Regions from separate parts of the Sporosarcina sp. FSL K6-1540 genome, predicted to be linked through region 2. Evidence: riboswitches for the same ligand, from Rfam matches in the RefSeq annotation. Region 2 holds a riboswitch; the other holds the start of a gene.
The links. A riboswitch is a leader RNA that binds a small molecule or an ion and turns the genes downstream of it on or off. The one in region 2 is predicted to bind cobalamin.
Positions count from the first base shown of each region.

Region 1: it holds a riboswitch for cobalamin, as region 2 does, so the genes downstream of both, MKY15_RS05105 (ABC transporter substrate-binding protein) here and MKY15_RS07740 (hypothetical protein) in region 2, are expected to answer to the same signal.

Region 1 is NZ_CP152018.1:1,155,787-1,163,737, forward strand. Features, by position in the region: gene cbiB (adenosylcobinamide-phosphate synthase CbiB) at 1-464, opposite strand, end outside; gene MKY15_RS05095 (adenosylcobinamide amidohydrolase) at 464-1,936, opposite strand; gene MKY15_RS05100 (iron ABC transporter permease) at 1,938-2,933, opposite strand; gene MKY15_RS05105 (ABC transporter substrate-binding protein) at 2,926-3,888, opposite strand; cobalamin riboswitch at 4,007-4,192, opposite strand; gene argS (arginine--tRNA ligase) at 4,832-6,499, opposite strand; gene MKY15_RS05115 (DUF1934 domain-containing protein) at 6,496-6,939, opposite strand; gene MKY15_RS05120 (PBP1A family penicillin-binding protein) at 7,099-7,951, shown strand, end outside.
Region 2 is NZ_CP152018.1:1,705,245-1,713,195, forward strand. Features, by position in the region: gene MKY15_RS07730 (TetM/TetW/TetO/TetS family tetracycline resistance ribosomal protection protein) at 1-1,602, opposite strand, end outside; gene MKY15_RS07735 (hypothetical protein) at 1,723-1,899, shown strand; gene MKY15_RS07740 (hypothetical protein) at 2,922-3,149, opposite strand; cobalamin riboswitch at 3,414-3,606, opposite strand; gene MKY15_RS07745 (MFS transporter) at 3,748-4,980, shown strand; gene MKY15_RS07750 (AraC family transcriptional regulator) at 4,986-5,876, opposite strand; gene MKY15_RS07755 (hypothetical protein) at 6,367-6,801, shown strand; gene MKY15_RS07760 (class I SAM-dependent methyltransferase) at 6,924-7,760, shown strand; gene MKY15_RS07765 (MFS transporter) at 7,855-7,951, shown strand, end outside.

The DNA.
Region 1 (7,951 bases), 550 kb from region 2:
GTAATGCCGTCCGCAATATTTTCTGACACAGTTTCAACTGTTCCACGTACGATGCCACTTTCTTTTAGTTTATCGGTATCGCGACCGACAATCCATGACAACTTCGTTCGTGCTGCAGGTAAATCCTGTGCAGCAAGCGGACGGTAAACGTCAAGTGCAGCGTCACGCAAACTTTTTTGTGCCAGCCCGACGGCGATCAGAATTGATTCCACGCCAATACCTACATAGATATTGAATTGATAGGCAAAACCTACTAAAGCAAAAACGATACCTAACACAATCCCGACTGTGATGAAGAGTGTAGACGCCCCTTTTAATGTGCGGAACCGACCTTTATTCATAACACTAGTCAATTTGGCAATGAACGTCCCAATTAAGCGGACTGGATGCGGCCATTTCGGTGGATCCCCAATAATTCTGTCGAGCAGAAAACCAATTGCAATGGCGATAAAATGTGCAGGAATCAAGTTGTCCACCCTTTCGCCTTTTTGTAGGCACGGATTGCCCGTACAGTGCAGTCATAAACTCCGTGGCCAATCAGTTTTCCAAGCGGCGTAATCGGACCTGCATACGGCAGGAATTCTCCTTGTTGTGTTGCCGCGACTAGCAGGCTGTCCGTCGATGTACCTGTCGCAATTGTGCCTGTGAGCGGATCTGTTATGGATTCCATTTGAAGCGCTTTCGTTTTCGCTTCTGTTGCCGTTATCATTGCTTGGATAAATGCTTCATCAGGTAGCTGGCCATTGACGATAATCCATGTATTGATTGTACCGACACGAGGTTTCTGATCACGCGTGAGTGCTTGCGAGACATCGACAGCATTACCAACGCCAGCTGTTACCGCAATCAGAATCGTTCCGAAATCCCCTGTGTATTCCTCGACTTCGGCATGATCCGTCATGACCGCGGTCATCATACCGACCGTATCCGTCAGATGAAAACCTTGCTGTTCAAGATAGGAAGTATTTTCAGCTTTGACGTCGTCTACATTGTAATCAGCATCAACATGACGATTGACAAACGACCGATACCAGCCTGTTCCAGCATTATGAACGGCGGAGGAAATGGTTTTCAACGGATATTTTGTTCGTAATGCAACAAAGTCCGATGCTATCGAAAAGTCCTCTTTTACAACGGCGAAAGGCTTAATTTCCTCTTTGGTTTCCGGCAGCAGTGTAATTTGAGGTTTTGGCAATTCAGGATGGGGCTGTGATTTTATTCGCGCACCGTAAACAGATTCGATTGCCTCTTCCATCACTACGTCTTGTGGCACACCTATTCTGGCAATCCGCCCTTTATCCATCAAGAGAAGTCGGTCGCAATATAAAGAAGCCAAATTGATATCGTGAAACACCGAAATAACTGTGAGTCCTTTGTCAATTGCCTGTTGACGAATCGTATCGAGTAATTGTTGTTGGTGAGCGATGTCCAAGTGATTCGTTGGCTCATCGAGTAATAAAATAGGCGCCTCCTGTGCGAGTGCCTGTGCGACGAAAACACGTTGCTGTTCACCGCCGGATAGGAGTTCTATCGAGTTTTCAGCATAACGTGTGATGGACATACTGGTTATGGCATCGGTCACGGCGCGCTCGTCTTCATCTGACCATGAGGAAAATAGTCCTGATTGGTGCGGATAGCGACCGAGTTCAACCGTTTCTCGAACAGTGTGGGAAAATGCATGTGCATGGAGTTGTGGCAAGACGGCTACTTTTTTGGCAAATTCTTTTTGTGAATAAGTAGAAGCGTCTTGCCCGTCAATTGTGACGGAACCCGTTTCCTTCGGGAGAATGCCTGAAATAATTTTCAAAAGTGTGGATTTACCACTGCCATTGGGTCCAAGTATGCCGAGTACTTCGCCTTTATTGACAGTGAATGTCACAGCTTTCACGATGGATTCTTTGCCATAACCACCGGAAATATTTTCGACTTTTAACATTTCACATGCCTCCTTTCCTCCGTTGTTTATAGAAGATAAATGCAAATACGGGTGCACCGATAAACGCTGTGATGACACCGACCGGAAGTTCTGTCGGCGAAATGATTGTCCGTGCAATTAAGTCGCAAATGATGAGCAACGTCGCACCGTTCATGAACGATAATGTCAGCAGATGACGATGATCAGATCCCCAAAGAAGTCGCGTCATATGCGGAACGACTAGACCAACAAAGCCAATTGTGCCGGACACCGCGACTGCCGAACCTGTCAGGATGGATCCACCAATCAAAATGGCAAACTTACGGCGTTTGACGTTGACACCTAAATGATGCGCTCGTTCTTCTCCAAATAACATCGCATTTAATTCGCGGCGATTCAGCCACAGCATGAATGAACCTACGACGACGAATGGCAAAATCATCGTAATATAATTCCATCCTCGCATCGAAACACTGCCGAGTAGCCAACCAATAATTTGGCGCAACTCTTCCCCTGTGAGCGCTATCATAAGTGATAGCACAGAACCGAGGAACGAACCGAAAATGATTCCGGTCAAAATAATTGTTTCCATTCTCATCGCTCGGTCAACGAGGCGTGCAAATCCAAGAACGAGGAACATTGTTAATGCAGCACCAACCATACTGAATATAGGAAGCGTATAAGTGCCTAAAAACGGGATAGAAATACCAAAAAAGAGCGTCATAACAGCACCGACCGAGGCGCCGGATGACACTCCGAGGGTGTATGGATCAGCGAGCGGATTTTTCAGCAACCCCTGGAAAGCAGCGCCCGAAATCGCGAGCGAAGCGCCGACAAGTCCCGCGAGCACGACACGCGGCATACGAATCTTCCACAAAATATTGGTAGCTGTTGCATCCGCCCCTGCATTCCATAACGTACTAATCGGTATTTTCACAGACCCGATTGACACACCGAGCCACACCGCCACAAGAAGTGCGGCGGCGGAAACGATGTAGGCAACGCTGGATTTACTCACCGAAAGCCTCAGGGTAGATGGCTTTTGCTATTTCTTCAAGCCCTTCAGCAAGACGGGGGCCTGTACGGCTAGTGATATTCTCTTTAACTTGAACAACAGCTTTTTCTTTAATTGCCGTAATCGTATCGAAACCTGGGCGTGCATAAACGTCTGCAACTGCCGTTTCGATATCATACAACACGATAATTACATCTGGATTACGGTTAATAATTTCTTCCGGAGCTATCATAAACCAGTCTTCCTGATCAGCAGCAATATTTTCAGCACCAATCATTTCTAGCATTTGATCCATAAATGTATTTTTTCCTGGTGTGTAAATGTTTGGCTCAGGTGATGTTTCAACGAAAACTGTTTTTTTATTGTCGACTGTTGCTATTTTCGCCAATACTTCTTCTACTTTTGCTTTCATATCCGTAATGATTTTTTCTGCTTCTACTGTTTTACCAGTCGCTTGACCGATTGTTTCAATCGTTGTGTACGTTTCTTCGAAACTCGCTGCATTTTTCACAACAAAGACTGGGATTCCTGCATCGCGAATTTGTTGCAGTCCTTCTTTGCCTTTTCCAAGTCCTGATTCATGTGCAAAAACAATTTCAGGGTTCATGGAAACGATTTTTTCGACGTTGAAATCCTGGCCGCCGATTTTCTCTTTTTTAAGTGCTTCTGCTGGATAATCATCGTAGTCATTGACGCCGACAATCGCATCCGCAAGACCTAGTTCAAACAATATTTCCGTGTTGCTTGGCACCATAGAAACGATTGTTGCCGGTGCAGTTTCCAGGGTAATTTCATTGCCAACCGAGTCCGTTAGCGTAAGCGGGAAGTCAGCTTTGACCACTTCCGCTTCCGGTGTTCCATCTACTTTCGGCTTATCTGGTGTAGCAGCTGTTCCACATGCTGCGAGCAAGAATACTGCCAAAAATGCCGTTAATCCTAATTGCCAAATCTTTTTCATGTTGTTTTCCTCCTGTTTGTTCCAAATAAAAATCCCCCGTAATTGCTACGGAGGAATAAGCTGAGTAAAAATCTGGACGCACAGTGACGTCGATTTTCACTAATCCTATCCTCGTAGGGTACGTGTGATCCATAAAGGCAGGTCTCCTGGCTCGTGTTCAAGGCTTGCCGCGTCTTCCCGGAACTTTTTCCAGTGACACATTGCGACTAACTCACACTTACAGTGGCGGGACCGCGCCGGCATTGAACCGACTTCCCTTTTAACCCCGTTTTTAATGCGGGGCACCTTTATGTTTGGTATGTATTTTGTACAACTTTCAGTATACTACAAATTTTTATTGTGTCGATAGTGAGGGAGATTTGTAGATTTAGATATGTTGAATTAAAGAATCCCGTTGAATCTGTTGTGTCGCTCGATGATGAGAGAGTATTAATTCGGAATGTGGATTGTAGATCGCTTGGCGCTAGAGTGTACATTAATCGGAAGAGTTGTAGTTCGGCGTGTGGATTACAGATCGCTTGGCGCTTTGGGGATGCCTCTCGCCATGAGTTTGGACTGAGATTATAATGTGAGTACTATTTTATACTAATTTCATTGAAGAAAGACATACTACGAGCTACAGGTCTTTTCCCCGACAATGCAATGTGCATTCTATTATATAGACAATCCAGCGAAGGCACGCCTTCGTGGTAGCCGGAGCGATAAGACTGAAAGCGGTCTTCTTTCTGGCTTATCGCGGGAGGCATCCACAAAGCGTCGAAGCGATATTAGCAGGATTTCTAATTCATTCCAGGTAGTTGGACTTATTCAGCGGCCTTCCAAAAGCCCTTGTAAAAGAGCATGCATCGTATTCATTTGTTCAACATATATAGAGAGAATATCTGCATGTGAAAAACGCCATACTTGAGAGATAACAATCTCTCAAGTATGGCGTTCAATTTTATTACATCTTTTCTGGAGCAGAAACACCAATAAGTTTCAATGCATTTGCAATTGTTGTGCGTGTGATTGTAATTAGTGCCAGACGTGCTTCCGATAATTCGCGGTTGTCTGGATCTAATACTTTTTCTGCGTTATAGAAGCTATGGAATGTAGCCGCTAGTTCTTGGATATATGTTGCAACGCGGTGTGGTGAACGAATTCTCGCTGCATCACTGATTACTTGCGGGAAGTCACCGATTTTCTTCAGTAATTCCAACTCTTTTTCAGCTTGCAGTAAAGAAACATTATCCACAGATACAGCCATGCCATTTTCATCAGCTTGGCGCAAGATTGATGAAATCCGTGCATGCGCATATTGTGCGTAGTACACAGGGTTTTCATTCGACTGAGAAATCGCTAGATCTAGGTCGAAGTCCATCTGCGAGTCACCTGAACGCATTGCGAAGAAGTAACGGACTGCGTCCAGACCAACTTCCTCAACTAGCTCACGCAAGGTTACAGCTTTCCCCGTACGTTTACTCATCTTGAACTTTTCACCGTCTTTATATAACTGAACCATTTGTACGACACTGACTTCGAGCGTGTCATTGCCGTAACCAAGCGCTTCGATTGCCGCTTTCATCCGTGGAATATAACCATGGTGATCTGCGCCCCAAATATTGATAAGTTTATCGAATCCGCGGAACAATTTATCCTCATGGTACGCGATATCCGGCGTTAAATACGTGTAAGTACCGTCGTTTTTAATTAACACACGATCTTTGTCATCACCGAAAGTTGTTGAACGGAACCATGTTGCGCCATCTTCTTCAAAGACATGGCCATTGGCACGTAATTTATCAAGAGCAACATCGATTTTGCCGTTTTCATACAATGAAGTTTCAGAGAACCAGACATCAAACGACACACGGAAATTCGCAAGGTCTGTTTTTAGCTTCTCTAATTCATGCTCCAGGCCATATTGGCGGAAGAATGCATAACGCTCTTCATCTGGCGTGTTGACGTATTTGTCGCCATATTCAGCTGCCAGCATTTTACCGATATTAATAATGTCCGGTCCTTGGTAGCCGTCTTCAGGCATTTCTTTATCCAAGCCGAGTGCTTGGAAATAACGTGCTTCAACAGAATTGGCAAGGTTGTGCACTTGATTTCCTGCATCGTTAATGTAGTATTCACGTGCCACATCGTAGCCAGCGAAATCGAGAACGTTGGATAGAGAATCACCAAGAGAAGCTCCGCGTGCATGTCCAAGGTGAAGGTCACCTGTCGGATTAGCAGAAACAAATTCAACTTGGACTTTTTGTTTATTGCCAAAGTTTGAACGGCCGTAGTTCTCGCCTTGTTCAAGAACGGTCTTGACGATGCCGCCTAAGTAATCCGTTTTTAATTTTATATTGATGAAACCAGGACCTGCAATTTCAATCGATTCGATCGAAGTGCCATCCGTATTTAGTTTTTCAAGTATCGCTTCCGCAATTGCACGCGGCGGCTTTTTCGCTAACTTTGTCAGTTGCATAGCAATGTTCGTTGCATAATCGCCGTTGTCTTTGTTATTAGGCGTTTCAAGCATAATGTCCGGTATTGCCGTTTCTTCTGCCAAACCCGCATCAATTACAGCTTGACGAAGTGCCACTTTTACCTCTTGTTGAATCTGTTCTACCGCGTTCATATTGTTCCCTCCGTGTATGTAATAGTCAGTTCGTATGTTCCAAGAAGCGATCCTTCTGCATGCAAATCGTAATGCACATTGAAGCGTCCTCCGGAATTGTCTTCTTGCTCCTTGAAATCGAGCTTGTCCGTTTTGACAACTAAGTCAAACGTCGCCGGTCCACTGCCGTACGTTCCTGGACGTTCACCAGCTGCAACAAATGGCAATCGCATCGTAACTGCACCGCGACGCATAATAAGTGCGTCTGTAGAATCCAATTTAACAATTGTTTGAATCGACTTTCCACTTTGTTGTTCTTCATATTTCAAATAAGATTTACCTGCTTTTTCAATCAGCAAACCTTTTGCATTCAATTCATGCTTCTCCTCGTCTTGGCCTGGATGGCGAATTGACGAATGGAGCTTAATCGTTACATATCGCCCTTTTTCCCGCGATTCCATATACTCACTGTCCTTTTCATGAAAACATCTTCTTATTATATCCTTTTTACGGTCTACATTTCAATCTATCCGAGCAATGCATGTTTTTACGCATGTTCCGTTTAATCTGTTTCCATGCGTCCCATACTAGATGCAAAGATATGGACGGGACGGGATCGTATGCAACGGACAGTATATGTGAAACAGAAAAAAAGACGCTCGGCATTACGAAGGCTGTTGCTGCTATCCGTCACGATGATAATGGCGGTGCTGACCATCTTCCTATCGCTCAGGCTCTATGCTCAAATTACAGGCGCACCTTCTTTAAGCGTGCCAAAAGCTTCTGTCTTTCTTGATAAAGATGGCAAGCAAATTGGCGACCGGTTTTCCGCAGAACGACGGTACTGGGTAGACCTCGATGACATGTCACCGTTTCTAATCGATGCAGTCGTTGCGACAGAAGACAAGAATTTTTATAGCCACAACGGTTTTGATTATAGACGGATTGCAGGCGCTCTTTTGAAAGATGCGAAATCCGGGCGCAAAGTCGAAGGAGCCAGCACAATTACCATGCAATATGCGAAAAACTTGTATTTGACGTTTGAAAAGACATGGAAACGGAAAATCACTGAAGCACTTTATGCTTACCGAATGGAAATATTTTACGAAAAAGATGTCATCTTAGAAGGTTATTTGAATACTGTTTACTTCGGACATGGCATGTATGGTGTCGAGGCGGCAAGTAAGTTTTATTTCGGAAAGTCAGCAAAAGATCTGACGTTAGAGGAATCCGCCGTTATTACTGCCATCGCGAAAGGTCCTTCGGTTTATTCGCCTATTGAAAATCCCGAGAAATCGAGGGAACGAACATTGCTGGTATTGTCACTTATGGAGGCGCAAGGGTACATTACTGCGCGCCAAGAAGAACGGGCGACGAACGAACAAATTACGTTAAAAAACCGCGAATGGGCTGACTCTAAGCGCGTTGCCCCTTATTTTCTGGATGAAGTTTGGCGCGAGGCTGAAAAAGTAC
Region 2 (7,951 bases):
CAAGTCCACTTTTATTTTGAAATCGTAGTAGGGTTCGAGCAACGTATTGGGTACTTGTTCTAAACCTTGTCGCAGAGCCCGGAAAGTAGCCTCTCTAAAGTCACCTCCAGATGTGTACTCGTTATGACTTCGTCCTGTCAGTAACGTTACTTTGACATCTGTGAGAGCTGAGCCGGTTAATAAACCATGATGCTCTCGTTCGAATAAATGGCTGCGTACTACGTTTTGGTGACCAATAAGTAAATCGTTTGCATGGCAGACGTTGTCGAACTGTATGCCACTATTCCTTTCGGTTGGTTCAATTAAAAGATGTACTTCCGCGTAATGCCTTAAAGGTTCAAAATGACCATAACCCGTTACGGATGTTTCAATGGTTTCCTTATACAGGATTTTAGGTTCACCGAAGGAGACTTGAATCGAAAAACGCTCGTTAACAATTTGTTGGAGTACTTCGAGCTGGATGACGCCCATAACGTGAACATGAATTTCTTGAAAATGTTCATCCCAGAAGACGCGCAAAGAAGGATCCTCCGCATCGAGTAGGTTAAAACATCGAAGTACTTCTTTCACATGGATGGCAGCGTCGAAAATAACTTTTGACTTAAGGGTAGGCATCATGTCAAAGGTCGCTTTTTCTTCTAGTGCTCCAACGCCATCACCAATGGCCGCTTGCGTTAATCCAGTAACGGCGAACAGTTCACCGGCATGAACATGATCGATTGCTTTGAACTTATTACCGTTATAAACGCGTATCTGTGTCACTTTCTCCGTGTAATCTCCATAATTCACTCCATCCCTGACGCTTAGCGTACCGCTTAGTGATTTAAGGAAAGTGACCCTGTTACCACTGTCATCATGGCGGATTTTATAGACCTGTGCAGCGAAATCACTATCATCATCGTAAGAAGTTGTTGTCAATAAATCGAGCTTCTCGAAAAACGCCATGACACCAATGTCCTTGAGTGCAGAACCGCTGGAGAGGGCGAAGATTTTATTGTCGCTAATCATTTTCTTTAATGTTGCAAGCCACAAATCGTTGTCGTAACCTGATTCCAAATAGGTCTCAAGAAGTGCTTCATCACGTTCTGCGATAAATTCAATGAGTTCATCTTCCATAATTCCTTCATTGAAAGAGGATGTAAGGTCACAGATGTCTTCCGATAGATTGGTGCGAATTTCATGGAGTACACTTGCAATGTCGGTTCCTTCACGGTCCGTTTTATTGATGAAAAAGAATGTGGGTACCTGATGTTTGCGGAGCAGTTGCCACACGGTTTCCGTATGACCTTCCACGCCATCGCTTGCGCTAATGATAATAATGGCATAATCCATTACTTGAATAGCGCGTTCCATTTCAGGAGAAAAATCGACGTGTCCAGGTGTGTCGATAATGTAGTAGGTAGATCCGTTATAGGAAATGGATGCCTGGTCTGCAAAAACCGTAATACCTCTTTCTTTCTCGATTGTATGGCTATCGAGGAAAGCGTCTTTATGGTCCACGCGCCCTCTTTGTTTAATGCTTTTTGTATGATAAAGCAGTTGTTCAGAAAAAGTTGTTTTTCCTGCATCTACATGTGCAAGTATGCCAATTGTTTTATACATGATGTCACTCCTGTCCGATTCTTGCTACTACCAGTAGTATAGCAAATCTGAATTGGGCGAATGACCTTAAATAGGTGTTATACTGTAAAGACAAACTGAATGTGAAGGAGGAATCAGATTTTGAAATATTCAAGAACGAAAATGGAACAGCTTGTAAAGAATGATAAAGAGCTGTCAAAACGTCTGAAACAGATAATGGCAGAGCTTGACTTAGAGAAGAGTTTTGCTTTGAAAGCGTTGTATCATGCGGATGTAAAAGACGGTGGTACGCATCAGAGAAATTATCAGGAACTGTAAGTACATTAAAAGCGTGGAAAGTCTATTATGACTGCCACGCTTTTTTTGATGCCTTTTTCACCGGATCATTTTCAGTCCGCTTTCGGCGAACTTTTCATTGCTCCTAGTTAATCCTGTTGCGAATAGTTGCCTGTCGCATCCCTACACATCAAGACATCTCGGTAATCATATAGAGGTCGTTCAATTCAAAGCAATTCAAAGTAATTGTACAAGAAGCGGCTATATATGTTGAATTAAAGAATCCTATTGAATCAGTTGTGGTGCTCAATAATGAGAGAGCTGTTATTCGGGTTGTGGATTGTAGATCGCTTGGCGCTTTGGGGATGCCTTTCACCGTAAGCCTGGATTAGCGCTTCGCATCCAGTCTTACGGCTTCGGCGACCCCTTTGCCGCGCCTTCGCTAGGTTGTATATTTTCGAGAGAAATGTAATTTTGAGATGTATATGGCGAGATTGTAAGGTGATTACTAGTTGATATTATATAAATTGAAATAAAGAATTCCATTGAACCGCTACGGCGCTAGGAGATGCCTCCCGCCATAAGCCAGATGAGGTATTCTTTAACCTATCTGGAATAACCTCTTGGCATTAACTGTATAATTTCTGCAAAGAACGCAGAAATTATACAAACCGAACTCTTCGTTGTTCGGTTGGCGACCCCTGTTAAGGCGCCTTCGCTCAGTATATATACCGGATTCAACATATATAATTATAGTCAAGAAATCCACAATCCAGGTTGCAGATTTCATCCCAGATAATGAAATGCGTTATCTCACATAGACCACCCAGCGCAGGCGCGTCTTCGTGGTAGCCGGAGCGATAAGACTGAAAGCGGTCTCCTTTCTGGCTTATCGCGGGAGGCATCCACAAAGCGTCGAAGCGGTATTGGCGGGAATTCTAATTTGCTCTAATTATTAGGGCTTTTTCAGTGGCCTCCCAAAAGCCCTTGTAGTGTAAACGCCGTATTCATTTGTTCAACATATATAGTGTTGGATTCAGTTATTTACTGGTTGTTTTTTCAGCTTAATCTTCTGGTGAACCGATTACTTCGTGTTTGATTTCATCGAATGCTTTTTGGAGGTTACGTGAATAAAGGTTTTTTTCCTCTTCGTTTATAGTTGTTGTTTTTCCAATCTGTTCTTCGTAATAAGAATAGGTTGAAGACAGTGATTGTGATTCGCTTATGATGAGGTTTGTCATTAAGACATGTTTGAATGCGTCCAGATAATATTCTTTTGTTCCAAGTTTCATTGGCTAAAATCCCTTTCTTTTATGGAAATAAAAAAGCATCTTCCTAGTTAAACGTAAGGAAGATGCTAGTATGCGTAAATTTGTATGGTCGCTTGTTGCCGTAACGAATGGTTCGTAAACAGAAGTACACTATTGACTGCACAGTGAAATAAGAGGTATTGAGTCCTCTTATGTTTCTTTTGTATTACGTTCTTTCGTACGGCGGCTTTTACAAGAAATTGCTCGATCATAGCCGCACTTAACACCTCCTATCCGCGTAGGGAATTGGTGTGTACTGAAATAGGCAGGTCTCCTGGCTCATGATCATCGCTTTCTTTTCCCTTCCCATTCGTAACGAACAGTGGATTTGAAAAGAGTACTCCCATTTACAGTTGCGGGACAGCGTCGGTTTTTCACCGAACTTCCCTTTTAAGCTTTTATACAAACGTAAAAAAGCACCTAATTTCTACACGTTATTCAGTTGTGCTTTTACTATAACATACATATTGTCTGACTTAACACGATTGCTAAACAAGGGGTTCATTAATGGCCCATTACCGCAAATTTGGACAAGAAAATGTCTATCCCTCTTACTATAATCAAGCTGGGGGGATAGAAAATGAATAAAATAAAAACAACAGATCCATATCGAGTTTACATTTCTACATGCTTCTTATCACAATTATTTTTCACATTTATATTTACGGTGAACTTGTTGTACCATGTGCAAACTGTAAAGCTTGATCCGCTTCAACTTGTGTTAATTGGGACCGTTTTGGAGCTTTCCGTTTTTCTTTTTGAGATTCCAACTGGGGTTGTTTCGGATTTGAAAAGTCGGAAGTTATCTTTAATAATTGGGTATATATTAATAGGAATCGGTTTTTTAATTGAAGGGGTATTTCCCTATTTTGTAACAGTGCTAGTGGCTCAAATTGCATGGGGGATTGGCTATACCTTTACTAGCGGCTCTCAGCAAGCCTGGATTGCAGATGAAATAGGGGAGGAACGTGCTTCACTGGCATTTATAAAAGGGGCAAAGGCCGGTAATCTTGGCCAAATTATAGCTATTCCGCTCAGTATTTTAATGGGCTATTTTATGATTAACCTACCAATCATTATCGGCGGGCTATGTATGATTGGATTAGCCGTCTATTTAATGATTTTTATGAAAGAAGAAAACTTCAAACCGTTAGATAAAGAAGGAAGAATATCTACGCTGGGAAGTATGAAGGAGAATGTGGGCAATATTATTTCGCATTCCAAAGCGAGCTTCATCATAAGGATGCTATTTCTAATTGCTTTATTTGTTGGGTTTTATAGTGAAGGTTTTGACCGATTATGGATAGCACATTTTTTGGAGGTCTCAAATATATCTTCGTTAACGAATGAGAAGTTAGTTGTGATAATGGGGGGAATTCAGTTCATTTTCGTGCTTATTTCCTTTGCAGCACTCCATTTTATGAATCGAAGTGCTATCCACCAAAATCTAAGGCAGATTTATGTTGTTCTTTTTGTGGCCAGCTTCTTCATCGTCATTTCATTAATTGGCTTTGCGTTCTCAACGTATATGATCAGCTTGCTGATTTTTTATGTAATCATTCAAGTGACAAGGCAAGTCATGTATCCATTAGAGGATATTTGGCTTAATAAAATTATTCCTGATTCCTCTGTACGTGCAACATTCTTTTCGGTAAAGGGACAAGTGGACGCTATTGGTCAAATTGGAGGTGGTCCGGTAATTGGGGGTGTAGCATCGAGCTTTACGATAAAAATCGCCATCATTGTTAGTGCAATTTTGTTAACTCCTGTATTACTTTTATATAAAGTTGTCTTAAACAAGTCTAGAGAGTGAATTGATCACTCTCTATTTCTTTCTTTGATCGGCAGGTAAATTTCCATATATATTTTTTCATAATCCCAGTCATGACAGTGTTCATCGTAATATTCAAAGTCATAACATGTTTCATCGACTTCATAAAGAGATTGAGGTAGCCAATCTTCTAAAATATAGAGCCAAGTTCCCTTGATGGAAGAGACAAACTGTTCGACTTCAACAAGTGGAGTCCTAAAAACCGCATAAGTAGCATCTGGAATTTGCAGTTTTGTCAGTCCAGCAGGTAGTTGAACATCTCGATCATAATTTACCGCGAATAAATAAGTAAATCTATCTTCTAATTCGACGCTACTAAGATTGATACAATATTCTCCATGTTTTTTTGGAGACAATGCTTCGTACAGAGTGCTTTCGATTGATTCATCCGGGGAAATTCTTTGGTCCCAAAAGGCAGGTGCATCTCTTGTGTAAAAGACATTTTCGATACCACTCTCAAATGTTTTACCGGCAATAGTAAAAGCTGGTTTCTGAACAATTTTCGGTTGCATAACAATGCCACCTACTTTTTTTTGCCTAAGGCTCAAAAGGTCAATTTTTTGAGGCAATGATAGCGGACAGTGGAGCCTATATAAGCTTGGTGGACTGCCAAAATATTTCTTGAAAGCCTTTGTAAAGCCAGAATGCGTCTCAAATCCATAATCTAATGCAATTTGAATTATTTTTTCGCCTTTTACTAATTCATATAACGCGTATTGCAGTTTTCTTTTTAAAACATAGTCCATAATTGTATAACCAACATGGTTATTAAAAATCCTATAAAAATGATAAGGAGAATAACCAACCAGTTTAGCTAGTTCCTCAGGTTTAATGTCCTCTTTAATATGGTCCTCCACATAATCGATTACATGCTGCAATAAAATTAACTGTTGGATATCAATCGCCTGCCTCTTTGCTCTATAAAAAAGCTAATCATCCCTAACAGAGGGAACTGTCCTATAGCAACTCTATCATTTAGAAGGGGAATGTGAATACAATTTTTGGGCTTTAGGGACTCTTTTTTATTTTGGGAATACGTTATAAAAATAGGATAATCAAAGTTTGAGAAGTTATTTTACTATGATCCAAGATTTGAATGAAAGTACAACAGGCACATGATGCATCTTTCATTTCTTGTTAATGGTGAATTTGGTTAAGTTAAAAACTAACCAACAGTTACGTTTAGTGTTAAAATTTGGGTAATTGTAAATTGGTTGAAAACATAAGAAATAAACTTACTCGATCTTTTATGCACTCTATATGTTGAACAAATGTATACCTGCATAAAGAAAGCGAGGGCATCTTAAAAGGATTTAAACGATGAAAGTGGAAAAGTTTAATTCAATAACTTTGAGGGAGGAAGTTACTTTGAAGAAAATAATCATGTTATTAATAGTAATACTGGTTTTAACAGCTTGTGCAAAAAGGGTTAGCAATGATTATAAATTTAAAGGAGAAAGTGAACACTGGGAAGCCGAATATGTTTATAGGGGAACGGAAGTGTGGAAGAAAGATAACGGCGATAGAACGTACTCCAACGAAGATAGCTATCAATTTTTATTGAAATACAAAGGATCTTTAGAAGAGTTGTCTTCAATAAGGAAACTTGAATACGCTCATAAAACGAATTCTAGTGACGGGGAAACGACGAAAGAATTTGATGGACCCCCTGAAGAGCTATTATTTACAGCTAGCGGGGCTTCAGAAGGTGGAACAAAAATAAACGAAGATGAAGTTATACAAGTAAATGTAAAATGGGGTGACCTTGAAGAGTCATTTGAATTGCATAATAAAAGTAAGTAACCTTGGGTACTTGCTACTTGCATAAAAAAGGGGAAATAGGAGGCTTTGGCGAAAAGAAGTTTTAGAAAGGTATTTGGGTGGGGAGTGTGGACTCAAATACGTACATAAAATGAGGTGTGTATATGAAAGATCACGTGATTACAAACATTGTAGAATGTATGGCTTCCAGTGAAGAGGTTCAACGAATTCAGACAGAGCATCGTCTTAAGCTCGTTGAGTCCTGGGGAATAAAAGAAGGAAGTAGTGTTTTAGAAATCGGTTGTGGGCAGGGGGATACGACGGCTGCGTTAGCTTATATCGTTGGAGAACAAGGATTTGTTCACGGGATAGATATTGCATCTCCAGATTATGGAGCCCCGATAACTGTAGGTGATTCTGCTCGTTATTTACAGCAGTCTAAGTTAGGAAAGCAGCTTAAAATGGAATTTAACGTTGATGTTTTATCAGCAGAGGTAGATTTTCCTGAAAAAAGTTTTGACTATATTGTTTTCTCACATTGTTCCTGGTACTTAAAATCATATGAGGAACTCGAGGGGATTTTAAAGAAGGTTAGAAAATGGGGCAAGACCTTATGTTTTGCTGAATGGGATTCAAGAATTCAAATGATTGAGCAATACCCTCATTTCTTGGCCGTGCTTATTCAATCCCAGTATGAGTGCTTCAAAGAAAGCAGTCTTTCAAATGTACGTACCTTATTTACACCAATGGATATAAAGCGTGTTGTCGAAAATGCAGGCTGGACAATTGTAAATGAGCAATCCGTTCATTCTCCTAAGCTACAAGATGCGGAATGGGAAATTGCGATGGCCGTAGCTGATTACAAAGAGGAGATTAATAACCTTGTTGATCTGCCTGAAAAACTAAAATCACTAATTCAATCTGAAGTGATTTTGTTAGAAGAAGCGCAAAAGAATCATGCGATTAAACCGATGTCAACCTACGTATTTATCGCAGAATAGTGAAGTTGTACGATTGTAAAGTTTTGATTTTTCATTATTTTTCAACACCCCTTATTGTACACTGTAAGTAGGGAGTGAGAGGGGGAATGAGGGCGTGAAGAAGTACAGTAAAGAGGAGAACAGTTGGATTTTCTATGACTGGGCAAACTCGGCATATTCGATTATTATCACGACTGCGGTGTTTCCGCTTT